Regions from separate parts of the Pantoea sp. UBA4549 genome, predicted to be linked through region 2. Evidence: predicted binding sites of a transcription regulator. Region 2 holds the regulator's gene; each other region holds the start of a gene.
The links. Region 2 encodes PurR, which represses purine synthesis genes. Its sites were predicted from a motif close to CANGCAAACGTTTGCNTG; they were not measured.
Positions count from the first base shown of each region.

Region 1: galS (HTH-type transcriptional regulator GalS) is a predicted target of PurR. The motif match lies at 1,197-1,214, and genes of this name have one in related genera.
Region 3: glyA (serine hydroxymethyltransferase) is a predicted target of PurR. The motif match lies at 1,419-1,436, and genes of this name have one in related genera.
Region 4: cvpA (colicin V production protein) is a predicted target of PurR. The motif match lies at 1,902-1,919, and genes of this name have one in related genera.

Region 1 is NZ_DGLH01000015.1:204,913-208,061, forward strand. It holds gene yeiB (DUF418 domain-containing protein YeiB) at 7-1,167, shown strand; gene galS (HTH-type transcriptional regulator GalS) at 1,309-2,349, shown strand; gene mglB (galactose/glucose ABC transporter substrate-binding protein MglB) at 2,656-3,149, shown strand, end outside.
Region 2 is NZ_DGLH01000009.1:567,848-570,996, forward strand. It holds gene B3041_RS09345 (C40 family peptidase) at 1-657, shown strand, start outside; gene purR (HTH-type transcriptional repressor PurR) at 1,056-2,081, shown strand; gene punR (DNA-binding transcriptional activator PunR) at 2,078-2,989, opposite strand; gene punC (purine nucleoside transporter PunC) at 3,099-3,149, shown strand, end outside.
Region 3 is NZ_DGLH01000007.1:85,537-88,685, forward strand. It holds gene glyA (serine hydroxymethyltransferase) at 54-1,307, opposite strand; gene hmpA (NO-inducible flavohemoprotein) at 1,631-2,815, shown strand; gene glnB (nitrogen regulatory protein P-II) at 2,874-3,149, opposite strand, start outside.
Region 4 is NZ_DGLH01000015.1:109,037-112,185, forward strand. It holds gene folC (bifunctional tetrahydrofolate synthase/dihydrofolate synthase) at 1-980, shown strand, start outside; gene dedD (cell division protein DedD) at 970-1,731, shown strand; gene cvpA (colicin V production protein) at 1,981-2,466, shown strand; gene purF (amidophosphoribosyltransferase) at 2,503-3,149, shown strand, end outside.

The DNA.
Region 1 (3,149 bases), on a different contig from region 2:
GCAGCAATGCAACGCTATCAGGCGCTGGATTTTATTCGCGGATGCGCGGTGCTGGGCATTTTGCTGCTCAATATCACCGGCTTTGGCCTGCCGTCAGCCGCCTATCTTAACCCTGCCTGGCAGGGCAGCGTTGCGCCGCAGGATGCCTGGACTTGGGCAGTGCTGGACGGGCTGGCACAGCTGAAATTCCTTACGCTGTTTGCACTGCTGTTTGGCGCCGGACTGGCCATGCAGATCCCGCGCGGCAAGCGCTGGATTTCCACCCGGCTGACGCTGCTGGTGTTTATCGGGTTTATTCACGGCGTCTTCTTCTGGGATGGAGACATTCTGCTGGACTACGGGCTCATCGGCCTGATTATCTGGCGCCTGCTGCGTGAGGTGCCCTCTGAGCGTGCGCTGTTTCAGACCGGCGTACTGCTCTATCTGGTGGGCTGTGCGGTACTGCTTATCTTCGGCGCGATCTCCGGTAATCAGAGCAGCAGCGGCTGGCAGCCCGGTGCCGCCGCGCTGGAGTATGAAAGTTACTGGAAGCTGGTGGGCGGCTGGGAAGCGGTGCGCAACCGGCTCGATCTGCTTGCATCCGGTCTGATGGCGCTGGCATCTCAGTATGGCTGGCAGCTGGCGGGACTGATGCTGATGGGTGCCGCGCTGCTGCGCTGCGGCTGGCTGACCGGTGCGTTCAGCCTGCAGCACTACCGGCGCGCTGCACTGCTGCTGCTGACCACCGGCTGGCTGATCGCGGTGCCGGGTATCGCTGCGCAGTGGCAGGTGCACTGGGCACAGCGCTGGACCAGCTTTTATCTGCAGGTGCCGCGCGACCTGGCTGCTCCTTTTATCAGCCTCGGCTATGCGGCGCTCTGTCTCGGCTTCTGGCCTGCGCTGGCGCGTAGCCGGCTGTGCAGGCTGATTCAGGGAGTAGGGCGAATGGCGCTGAGCAACTACCTGTTACAGACGCTGATCTGTACCACACTGTTCTACCGCTTTGATCTGTTCCTGCGCTTTGACCGCCTGCAGCTGCTGGCGCTGGTGCCCGTTATCTGGGCAATGAATCTGCTCTTCTCAGCGCTCTGGCTGCGCTATTTTCGTCAGGGACCGCTGGAGTGGCTGTGGCGCTGGCTGACGCAGCGCCTGTGTGCATCAGGCACCGCATCGCCGCCTGTCAGATAATGACCTGCATCACAAAGATCACATAAAGCAATGTAACCGTTTTCATTGGTGTGAGCTGTTTCACGTAGCTGAAGCCTGTGGCCTGACAAAATAGCGTTATTACGCGCCCGTCGCGCCTTTCAGCCTTTGTGGAACCGCTGCATGATAACGATTCGTGATGTCGCCCGACTGGCCGGAGTATCTGTTGCCACCGTGTCGCGCGTGCTCAACAACAGCAGTGCAGTCACCTCTGATACCCGCGACGCCGTGCTCCAGGCGGTGGAATCGCTGGGCTATCGTCCGAATGCCAACGCCCAGGCGCTTGCCACCCAGGTCAGCGACACGATCGGCGTCGTCGTTATGGATGTTTCCGATCCCTTTTTTGGTGCGCTGGTGAAAGCGGTGGATACCGTGGCACAGCGCGTGCACAAACACGTTCTCATCAGTAACTCCTGGCATCAGGAAGATAAAGAGCGGCATGCCATTGAGGTGCTGATCCGTCAGCGCTGCAATGCGCTGGTGGTACATGCGAAAACGCTTTCAGACGCTGAACTCACGCAGTTTATGGATCAGGTACCAGGCATGGTGCTGGTTAACCGCGTCATCCGCGGTTATGAACACCGCTGTGTCTGTCTTGATAATGTAACCGGTGCGCAGGTTGCCACCCGCATGCTGCTGCAGCAGGGACATCAGCGTATTGGCTACCTTAGCTCCAGCCATCCAATTGAGGATGTCACGCAGCGCCGCGATGGCTGGCTGCAGGCCCTGGCAGAGCAGGGCATTCAGCCACCGGAAGCGTGGATCGCCCATGCTGAACCCGATATGCAGGGCGGTGAAGCCGCTATGGTAGAGCTGCTCGGACGTAATCTGCATCTGACCGCCGTTTTTTCCTATAACGATGGCATGGCAGCTGGCGCCCTGACGGCGCTGAAAGATAACGGCATTCAGGTGCCACAGCATTTTTCTGTCATTGGCTTTGATGATATTCCCATTTCCCGTTACACCGATCCCCAGCTGACAACTGTACGCTATCCTATTGTTTCTATGGCAAAACTCGCCACAGAGCTGGCGCTGAAAGGCGCAGCCGGCGAGCTGGATCCTCAGGCGTCACACTGCTTTATGCCCACGCTGGTGCGGCGTCACTCAGTGGCCCAGCGGCAAATTGTGGAGTCGATCACTAATCCAGGCGATAGCGCCATGTAACCGTTTCCAATATGTGATTACATTCACAGTTAATTACCAGACCGCTCACTATGATGGCAGCGTCTTACCGGACTGAAACATCATGAAACGCCGGGTCACGCCCCTCCGGACAGGTTTCAGTAGCCGGTTGAAATGATTCACAACACTCTTCAGGAAGCGGTTACGTACAGGGAAGTCAGGATAGGGAGAGCGGTCCGGCCAATGCCAGCGCCTGCTCCAGAATGATAGCGTTTCAACCGACTGCGCTCGCCGCCCGCAGGCAGCATGGCGCAGGAAATACCCTGCATAATTAAAACCGGAGATACCATGAATAAGAAGGTTTTCACGCTCACAGCACTGGTTGCCAGCATGATGTTTGGTGCAACTGCGCACGCCGCCGATACCCGCATTGGCGTGACCATTTACAAATATGACGACAACTTCATGTCAATGGTGCGCAAGGATATTGAGAAAGAGTCCAAAGCGCTGGGCGGCATTCAGCTGCTGATGAATGACTCACAGAATGACCAGTCCAAACAGAATGACCAGATTGACGTGCTGATGGCCAAAGGCGTGAAAGCGCTGGCAATTAACCTGGTGGATCCGGCGGCAGCGGCCGTGGTAATTGATAAAGCCAAAGCCAATGACGTACCGATTGTGTTTTTCAACAAAGAGCCTAACGCTAAAGTGCTGGCCAGCTATCCAAAGGCATACTATGTCGGTACAGATTCCAAAGAGTCAGGTATCAAGCAGGGTGAGCTGATTGAGAAGCACTGGAAATCGACGCCGGCATGGGATCTGAACAAAGATGGACAGATTCA
Region 2 (3,149 bases):
CGCCGCAAACGACGCCCGGTTAAAACGTCGGCTAAAAAAACACGCGTCACGCCTGTACAAAAAGTTAAAACCAAAAAAAACCTCCCCGCAGAGCCTTCTGCCACTACACGCACCGCCCGCAAAAAAGGGGCTGCACCCTCTGCCGGTAAAAAATATGGTCATCAGCGTACCAGCCGGAAAACAGTGGCAGCAGAAGAGACCACCGATACGCTGACCGGTGTCAGGCTCAGTAAATCTCACCGCCTGCGCTATCAGAAAGCACGTGAAACCGCCATGACTAAGCTCATGGGCCAGCTGGGCAAACCTTATCAGTGGGGTGGCACCTCTCCGCTTACCGGATTCGACTGCAGTGGTCTGGTCTGGTACGCCTATAAAGATCTGGTTCGTTTTAAACTGCCGCGTACGGCTAATGAAATGTATCATCTGCGCGACGCTGCCCCCATCAAGCGTGAAATGCTGGAGAAAGGCGATCTGGTGTTTTTCCGCATCAATAATCGCGGGACCGCCGATCATGTTGGCGTTTATCTGGGTAACGGCAAATTCATTCAGTCGCCGCGCACCGGCAAGGATATTCAGATCAGCGCGCTGGGTGAAGATTACTGGCAGAAACATTATGTTGGCGCACGCCGTATGATGACCCCTAAAACCATTCGCTAACGGTTGCGCAACACGCAGAACCGCACGGCGTAACGCATTCGCGCTTCACGCCGGCACAGCCGCAAGGTCACGGCAGTTATCAGCAGCCGCACTGCGCCTGAAGTCTCCGTTGCCGCTTTCTGCCTGCACCACACGCTTTCGTATCTATCGCCGGAATAGAATTATTTTCGCCTGGCCGCAGGTAAACATCTCGTTTTATGACCCTCACCTTGCTAGAATCGCCGCCTTTCGTTGCGCAACACCTTTTGCGCACGCTGCTGTCATTATCTGCCACGGTTAATTACTCGCCTTAAATCAGCCATTTTTATGCTGAAATCGGGCAGAAAACCCTGCGCAGACGCAAACGTTTAACACTATACTTATCATAAAGTTGCGATAGGTTTAAGAGGTCCATTTTCATGGCAACAATTAAAGATGTGGCAAAACGCGCTGGCGTATCAACGACCACGGTTTCGCACGTCATCAATAAAACGCGCTTTGTCGCTGAAGAGACGCGTAATGCCGTGTGGGAAGCAATTAAAGCGCTGCACTATTCTCCCAGCGCTGTCGCCCGCAGCCTGAAGGTCAATCACACTAAGACGCTGGGTCTGCTGGCAACCTCCAGTGAAGCCCCCTACTTTGCTGAAATTATTGAAGCAATTGAGAATCACTGCTTCGCTCAGGGCTATACGCTGATACTGGGCAATGCGCATAACGACTTACAAAAGCAGCGCGCCTATCTGTCGATGATGGCGCAAAAACGGGTCGATGGCCTGCTGGTGATGTGCTCTGAGTATCCGGACGATCTGCTTCAGATGCTGGAAGAGAATCGTAATATCCCGATGGTGGTGATGGACTGGGGCGCTTCACGCGGTGATTTTACTGATACCGTACAGGATAACGCATTCCAGGGCGGCTATCTGGCCGGTCGTTACCTGATCGAGCGTGGTCATCGCGATATTGGCGCGATTCCGGGTCAGCTGGAGCGTAATACCGGCGGCGGACGGCACGCCGGCTTTTTACAGGCGATGCATGAAGCGGGTATCACGGTGCGTGCCGAGTGGATCGTACAGGGCGATTTTGAGCCTGAATCGGGTTATCAGGCGATGCAGCAGATCCTGAGCCAGAAGCAGCGCCCTACCGCTGTGTTCTGCGGCGGCGATATCATGGCAATGGGCGCGATCTGCGCCGCCGATGAGATGGGCCTGCGCGTTCCGCAGGATATTTCGGTGATCGGCTATGACAATGTGCGCAATGCCCGCTACTTTACGCCGGCGCTGACGACGGTGCATCAGCCTAAAGCGCAGCTGGGCGAGAAAGCGCTGGAGATGCTGCTGGATCGCATCACCAGCAAACGCGAAGAGCCGCAAACGATTGAAGTTCAGCCCAGTCTGATTGAGCGTCGCTCTGTCGGGGACGGTCCGTTTCGCGACTATCGCCGCTAAGCGCGGCGTTCGCTGAGCCACTCATGGTTTAGCGTCTCAGCATCACCCAGGTAAGCCAGCAGCCACGTCAGTGCCGGTGATGCCCGCTGCCCGGCCCAGCTGACGCAGCAGGGGCTGTCCGGAAAAGGCTGCGGCAGGATCAGTTCTGCCAGCGCGCCGCTATCCAGTAGCGGTCGCGCCAGATGTCCCGGGATCATCCCCACGCACAGGCCAGCTTGCAGGCAGTCGATCCCGGTTTCCCACTCCGGCACCACCAGCCGGCGCTGATTATCCAGCGTCCATGTCATACGACGCGGGAGTGCGCGCGACGTATCCTCCAGCACCAGCGACGGCCATGCGCGCAGCGCCTCTTCATCAGGATGCGCGCTCTGCGCCAGCGGATGATCCGGACTGACCACGCAGCGCCAGTTAAGGGCACCCATATCCTGAAAAGCAAAGCGCCCGCCGACCGGGATCGCCTGCGTGGCGCCAATGGCCACGTCAACCCGGCCGTCGGCGAGCGCATCCCATACGCCGTTGAACACCTCATAGCTGATGATCAGCTCCATATCGGGAAAATGGCGATAGAAATCTTTAACCAGCTGGCGCGTGCGCTGCGGCTTAACAATGCAGTCTACGGCAATACTGAGCTGGCCGCGCCAGCCGTTGGCCAGCTGCTGACACTGACGTCGCGTCGCCAGCATTTTTTTGATAACAGAGCGCCCTTCACGCACAAAATGCTCGCCTGCCGGCGTCAGGATCACCTCCCGATGCTGGCGTTCAAACAGCTCCACGGCAAGCCAGCTCTCCAGCTGCCTGATGGTATAGCTGATGGCAGAAGGCACGCGGTGCAGTTCCTGTGCCGCCGCGCTGAAACTTCCGGTGCGAGCCACGGCATCTGCCACCTCAAGCGCATATTCAGACCACATATTTTTTGCCTTCAAAAAATTTAACAGCACTCTGCAAATATTAGCGTTTCACAAAGCTGACTGCACCCTTTTACACTCCTTCGCGTTTCCCTGCCAAATGAGAAAAATAGTGATGTCTTCAAAAGGATTTCTGCCTTATCTGGCGCTGCTGAGCATGCTC
Region 3 (3,149 bases), on a different contig from region 2:
CACAAATAAAAAAGGATGGCCGGAGCCATCCTTTTTTCATCCGTTAAAACCTGTCAGGCATAAACGGGCAGACGGGCACAGATATCGAGCACTTTCTGTTTGGTGCGTTCGATGGTGGCTTCATCATTCACATCATCCAGCACGTCAGCGATCCAGCCAGCCAGCTCACGCACATCCGCCTCTTTGAAGCCGCGACGGGTTACCGCTGGTGTACCGATGCGCACGCCAGAGGTCACAAACGGGCTTTTCGGATCGTTTGGCACGCTGTTTTTGTTCACGGTGATATTTGCACGTCCCAGCGCGGCATCCGCTTCTTTACCGGTCAGGCCTTTGCTCACCAGATCGATCAGGAACAGATGGTTATACGTACCGCCGGAAACGATGTTGTAACCGCGCTCCAGCAGGACTTCCACCATCGCTTTAGCGTTTTTAGCGACCTGCTGCTGATAGGTTTTGAACTCCGGCTCCATCGCCTCTTTGAATGCCACAGCTTTGCCAGCGATGACATGCATCAATGGGCCGCCCTGTCCGCCAGGGAAAACAGCAGAGTTGAGCTTCTTGAACAGATCCTCATCTTCACCTTTCGCCAGGATCAGGCCGCCACGCGGACCCGCCAGCGTTTTGTGCGTAGTCGTGGTAACGACATGCGCATGCGGAACCGGGTTAGGATACACATCAGCCGCCACCAGGCCTGCCACGTGAGCCATATCCACAAACAGCCAGGCACCGATGCTGTCAGCGATTTCACGCATTTTTGCCCAGTCGCAGACGCCGGAGTAAGCAGAGAAACCGCCGATGATCATTTTTGGCTTATGCGTCTGTGCCAGTTCGGCCAGTTCGTCATAGTTGATTTTGCCGGTTTCATCGATGCCATAGGGAATAACGTTGTAAAGTTTACCAGAGAGGTTGACCGGTGAACCGTGGGTCAGGTGACCACCGTGCGCCAGATTCATCCCGAGGATGGTGTCGCCCGGCTGCAGCAGCGCAGTGTAAACAGCAAAGTTTGCCTGAGAACCAGAGTGAGGCTGAACGTTGGCAAAATCTGCACCAAACAGCGCTTTTGCACGGTCGATAGCCAGCTGCTCAACGATATCAACATATTCACAGCCGCCGTAGTAGCGCTTGCCCGGATACCCTTCCGCGTATTTATTGGTGAGCTGTGAACCTTGCGCCTGCATAACGCGCGGGCTGGTGTAGTTTTCTGAAGCGATCAGTTCAATATGCTCTTCCTGACGCACTTTCTCCTGCTCCATAGCCTGCCACAAATCGGCATCATAATCGGCAATGTTCATATCACGCTTTAACATCCGCATCTCCTGACTCAGCAACTTTAACGGCAATTTAAGCCCCCGCTTAGGGGCGAAGGCCAACAGTGTAAACGGTTTTGCCAGGGGACGATAGCGCCAGGGCGCTCTTTTTACGCAAACGATTGGCAGGCCGCTGGAACGGCTTTTTTACGCTTCAGCGATGCGCAGAAAAATGGCGTGAGGGTCCGAAAGATAAGCCTGAATCGCACGGAATATGGATCCGCTTTGCGATAAAACCCGTTGCATCCGGTTTACAGCCGGACGCGCGCAGCATAAGATGCATTTAAAATACATCTTTTAAGTTATCCGCTGAGGAACACACCATGCTTGACGCTCAGACTATCGCGACTATTCACTCTTCTGTGCCCGCTATTGCAAAGATGGGGCCTGCTCTTACCGGCTGTTTTTACCACAAGTTGCTGAACGATCACCCTGAACTGAAAAACGTATTTAATATGAATAACCAGCGCAGCGGCGATCAGCGTGAAGCCCTGTTTAATGCGATTTGCGCTTACGCCACCCACCTGGAAGATTTACCTGCACTGCTGCCGGCGGTAGAAAAAATTGCGCAGAAGCACGCCAGCCTGAATATCCGGCCTGAACAGTATGATCTGGTCGGTGCGACGCTGCTGGATACCATTAAGGAGCAGCTGAACCCCGGGGATGAGGTGCTTGCGGCATGGGGCAAAGCGTATGCGCTGCTGGCACAGGTTTTTATTCAGCGCGAAGAAGCCATTTACCAGGCATCAGAACAGAAAACCGGTGGCTGGCGTGGCCTGCGTGATTTCCGTATCCGCCGTATCACGCCGGAGAGCAGCGTGATCACCAGTCTGGAGCTGGTGCCCAATGACGGACAGCCGGTAGCCGGTTTCCTGCCGGGACAATACCTGACGCTCAGCCTGCGTCTGACAGAAAATGGATTTATGCAGCATCGTCAGTACTCGCTGACGCACGCGCCTGACGGCAAAGGCTATCGAATTGCGGTCAAACGTGAAGCGCACGGCACCGTGTCCGGCTGGCTGCACGACTGCGCCCGGGTAGGAGATATTGTGCAGTGCAGCGCGCCGGCGGGTGATGTCGTGCTGCAGACAGAACCAGCGACGCCCGTCACGCTGATCTCAGCGGGCGTGGGCCAGACGCCGATGTTAGCGATGCTCGCCGTGCTGGCGCAGCAGCAGCATCCGGCAGCCGTAACCTGGCTGCACGCGGCGGAAAATGGCGCGCAGCACGCCTTTGCGCAGGAGGTCGCAACGCTGGGAGCCACCCTGTCGCATTTTTGCAGCCATGTCTGGTATCGCCAGCCTGCCAGCGACGATGCCGGTCAGTATGATGCCGGGGGCGTGATGGATCTGGCCTGCGTCTCAGCGGAACTGAGCCAGCCGGACCGTGAGTTCTGGCTCTGCGGCCCGCTGCCGTTTATGCAGTTTGTTGCTCGCCAGCTGCTGGACGCAGGCGTCACCACGGACCGTATCCACTATGAGGTTTTCGGCCCGCATAAGGTGCTGTAACCGCAACAATAAAAAAGCCTGCGGCTGGCAGGCTTTTACTGTAATGCAGAGCAGACGATCAGATCGCCTCTTCATCCTCTTCGCCGGTACGAATGCGCACCACGCGGGCCACGTCAAACACGAAAATTTTACCGTCGCCGATTTTGCCGGTCTGCGCCGTTTTCATGATGGTTTCTACGCAGGTATCAACGATATCATCGCCCACGACCATCTCGATTTTTACCTTAGGCAGAAAATCGACCATATATTCTGCGCCACGATAGAGTTCAGTGTGGCCTTTCTGACGTCCGAAGCCTTTGACTTCGCTCACCGTCATCCCGGTGATGCCGACTTC
Region 4 (3,149 bases), on a different contig from region 2:
GCGCGGAGCTGCCAGAGGCGCAGCACAGCGCCAGCTTTGCTGAAATCGAAGCGGGGCGCGGTGATACCTCGCTGACCTATTTTGAATTTGGCACGCTCTCTGCGCTTAATCTGTTCCGCCAGGCGAACCTTGACGTGGTGATCCTCGAGGTCGGACTGGGTGGCCGTCTTGATGCCACCAACATTGTTGATACTGATGTCGCAGTGATCACCAGTATTGCACTCGATCACACAGACTGGCTCGGCCCCGACCGCGAGAGTATCGGGCGGGAAAAAGCAGGTATTTTCCGCGCCGGCAAACCTGCCATAGTAGGCGAAGCGGAGATGCCGGCAACCATCGCCGCCGTTGCCGCAGAAACCGGTGCCGTGCTGCACCAGATCAACCGCGACTGGCAGTGGCAGCGCTCTGATGATAGCTGGATGCTGCAGGATGCGCAGGGTGAACTGCGCGATCTGCCGCTGCCGCAGGTGCCGCTGCCGAACGCGGCCACGGCGCTGGCTGCGTTACGGGCGTCGGGTCTGCATGTCTCTGATGCCATCATCCGTACGCATCTGCCGCAGGCAATGCTGGCGGGCCGCTTTCAGACTGTCAGCCACGCGCCGCAGGTGATTCTGGATGTGGCGCACAATCCGCACGCGGCCGCCTGGCTGGCGTCGCGCCTGGCGGCGCTGCCCGCAGGCAAAAGCATTCATGCGGTAGCGGGTATGCTGCACGACAAAGATATCGCCGGTACGCTCGCAGCGCTGGCACCGCAGGTGACGCACTGGTATTGCGCGCCGCTGGCAGGCCCGCGTGGCGCATCGGCGGAAGAGCTGCTTGCACATCTGGAGCGCGGTACGGCGTATGCCAGCGTCGATGCGGCGTGGCAGGCAGCGCGTGCGCAGGCCAGCCGGGAGGATGTGATTCTGGTGTGTGGTTCGTTTCACACCGTAGCACAGGTTATGGAATTGATGGCAGCGGAGAACGGCAGTGGCGAGTAAGTTTCAAAATCGGTTAGTGGGCACGGTGATCCTGGTGGCGATTGGCGTCATTGTGCTGCCGGGCCTGCTGGACGGTAAGAAAAAGCATTACAAAGAAGAGTTTGCAGCGATTCCGCTGGTGCCGAAGCCTGACGATCAGCAGGATAGCGAAATGGTGCCGCCGGTTACGCAGCCGCTGCCGTCGCAGCCGCCGGAAGGTGCCGGCGCCGCACAGCAGTCAGCGGCCAGCCAGGCAGCACAAAATCCGGCCGTCAGCGGCAGCGCGCAGCCGGTGCAGAACAGCCAGCCAAGCGTCGTGACGCCACCGGCGGTGCATCAGCAGACGCCGCCCCGAACCCAGCAAAAACCCGCTGAACAGACGAAGCCTAAAACGGTGGAGCAGAGCAGGCCGAAGCCGGTGGAACAACCGAAGCCGAAGCCGGTGGAAACGCCGAAACCTGCAGAGCAGCCAAAAGCAGCGGAGCAGAGCAAGCCGGCAGAAACGCAGAAGCCAGCCAGCGCGCCAGCGGGGCAGGCGTATGTGGTGCAGCTTGGCGCACTGAAAAATGCGGCGAAAGTCGATGAGATTGTGGCGAAGCTGCGGCTCTCTGGCTATCGCGCCTTTACCGTGCCGTCATCACCGGTGCAGGGTCAGATTACCCGTATTTATGTCGGTCCTGACGCGTCCAAAGCGAAACTGCAGAGTTCGCTGAGCGAACTGCAGAGCGTTTCCGGTCTGGGCGGGGTGGTTAAACCCTATAGCGTGCACTGACAGGCTGATAAGCCACGCCGATAGCAGTAACAGGCGTGGCTTATTGCATTCAAAGTGGCAGTAAAAGTAGTAAATTAACTGTTAAATCAGCTAATTAAATATTGTTATTAGTCGCGGGCGAAGAAATTATTTTTCCTCGCCCTTTTTCATCACTGTGAACGGGAAAAGGCTACGCAAACGTTTTCTTTTTCTGTTAGAATGCGCCCCGAACTGGATGCAGGGGTGCGAAGCACTGTACTGGAAGCGTTCATGATCTGGATTGATTACGTCATTATTGCGGTAGTTGGTTTTTCGGCTCTGGTCAGCCTGATTCGCGGGTTTGTCCGGGAAGCCTTATCTCTTGTTACCTGGGGATGCGCGTTTTTTGTCGCCAGTCATTACTACGCCTACCTGGCAGTCTGGTTTACAGGTTTTAACGACGAACTGGTTCGCAACGGTATCGCAATTGCGGTGTTGTTCGTTGCCACCCTGATTGTGGGTGCCATCGTGAACTATGTGATCGGCTCGCTGGTTGAGAAAACCGGCTTGTCGGGAACCGACAGGGTGTTGGGGGTCTGTTTCGGGGCGTTGCGTGGCGTGCTGATTGTTTCCGCCATTCTTTTCTTCCTTGATACATTCACCGGCTTTTCGAAAAGCCCGGACTGGCAACAGTCTCAGCTCATTCCCCAGTTCAGTTATATCATCAGGTGGTTTTTTGATTACCTGAAAAGCACGTCCAGTTTTTTACCCCGGTGACACCATCGGGAGTGCGGCTAATGAGGAAATGACAATATGTGCGGTATTGTTGGTATCACCGGTTTTATGCCAGTAAACCAGTCGATCTATGACGCGTTAACGGTGCTGCAGCACCGCGGACAGGATGCCGCCGGCATTTGTACTATCGATGCGCTGAACTGCTTCCGTCTGCGCAAAGCAAATGGCCTGGTCAGCGACGTGTTTGAAGCGCGCCACATGCAGCGTTTGCAGGGCAATATCGGTATCGGCCACGTGCGTTACCCTACCGCTGGCAGCTCCAGCGCCTCTGAAGCGCAGCCGTTTTACGTTAACTCCCCTTACGGTATTACGCTGGCGCATAACGGCAATCTCACCAATGCGCACGAGCTGCGTAAACAGCTGTTTGAGACCGGACGCCGTCACGTTAACACCACCTCCGATTCAGAGATCCTGCTCAACATCTTTGCGCAGGAGCTGGATCGTTTTCAGCACTACCCACTGGATGCTGAGACCATTTTTGCAGCGGTAGCGGCAGTGCATCAGCAGGTGCGTGGCGCTTACGCCGTAGTGGCGATGATTATCGGTCACGGCATGGTGGCGTTTCGCGATCCCAACGGTATTCGCCCGCTGGTGCTCGGCAAGCGCGCTATGCAGGATGGCCGCACGGAGTATATGGTTGCCTCAGAGAGTGTGGCGCTGGATAC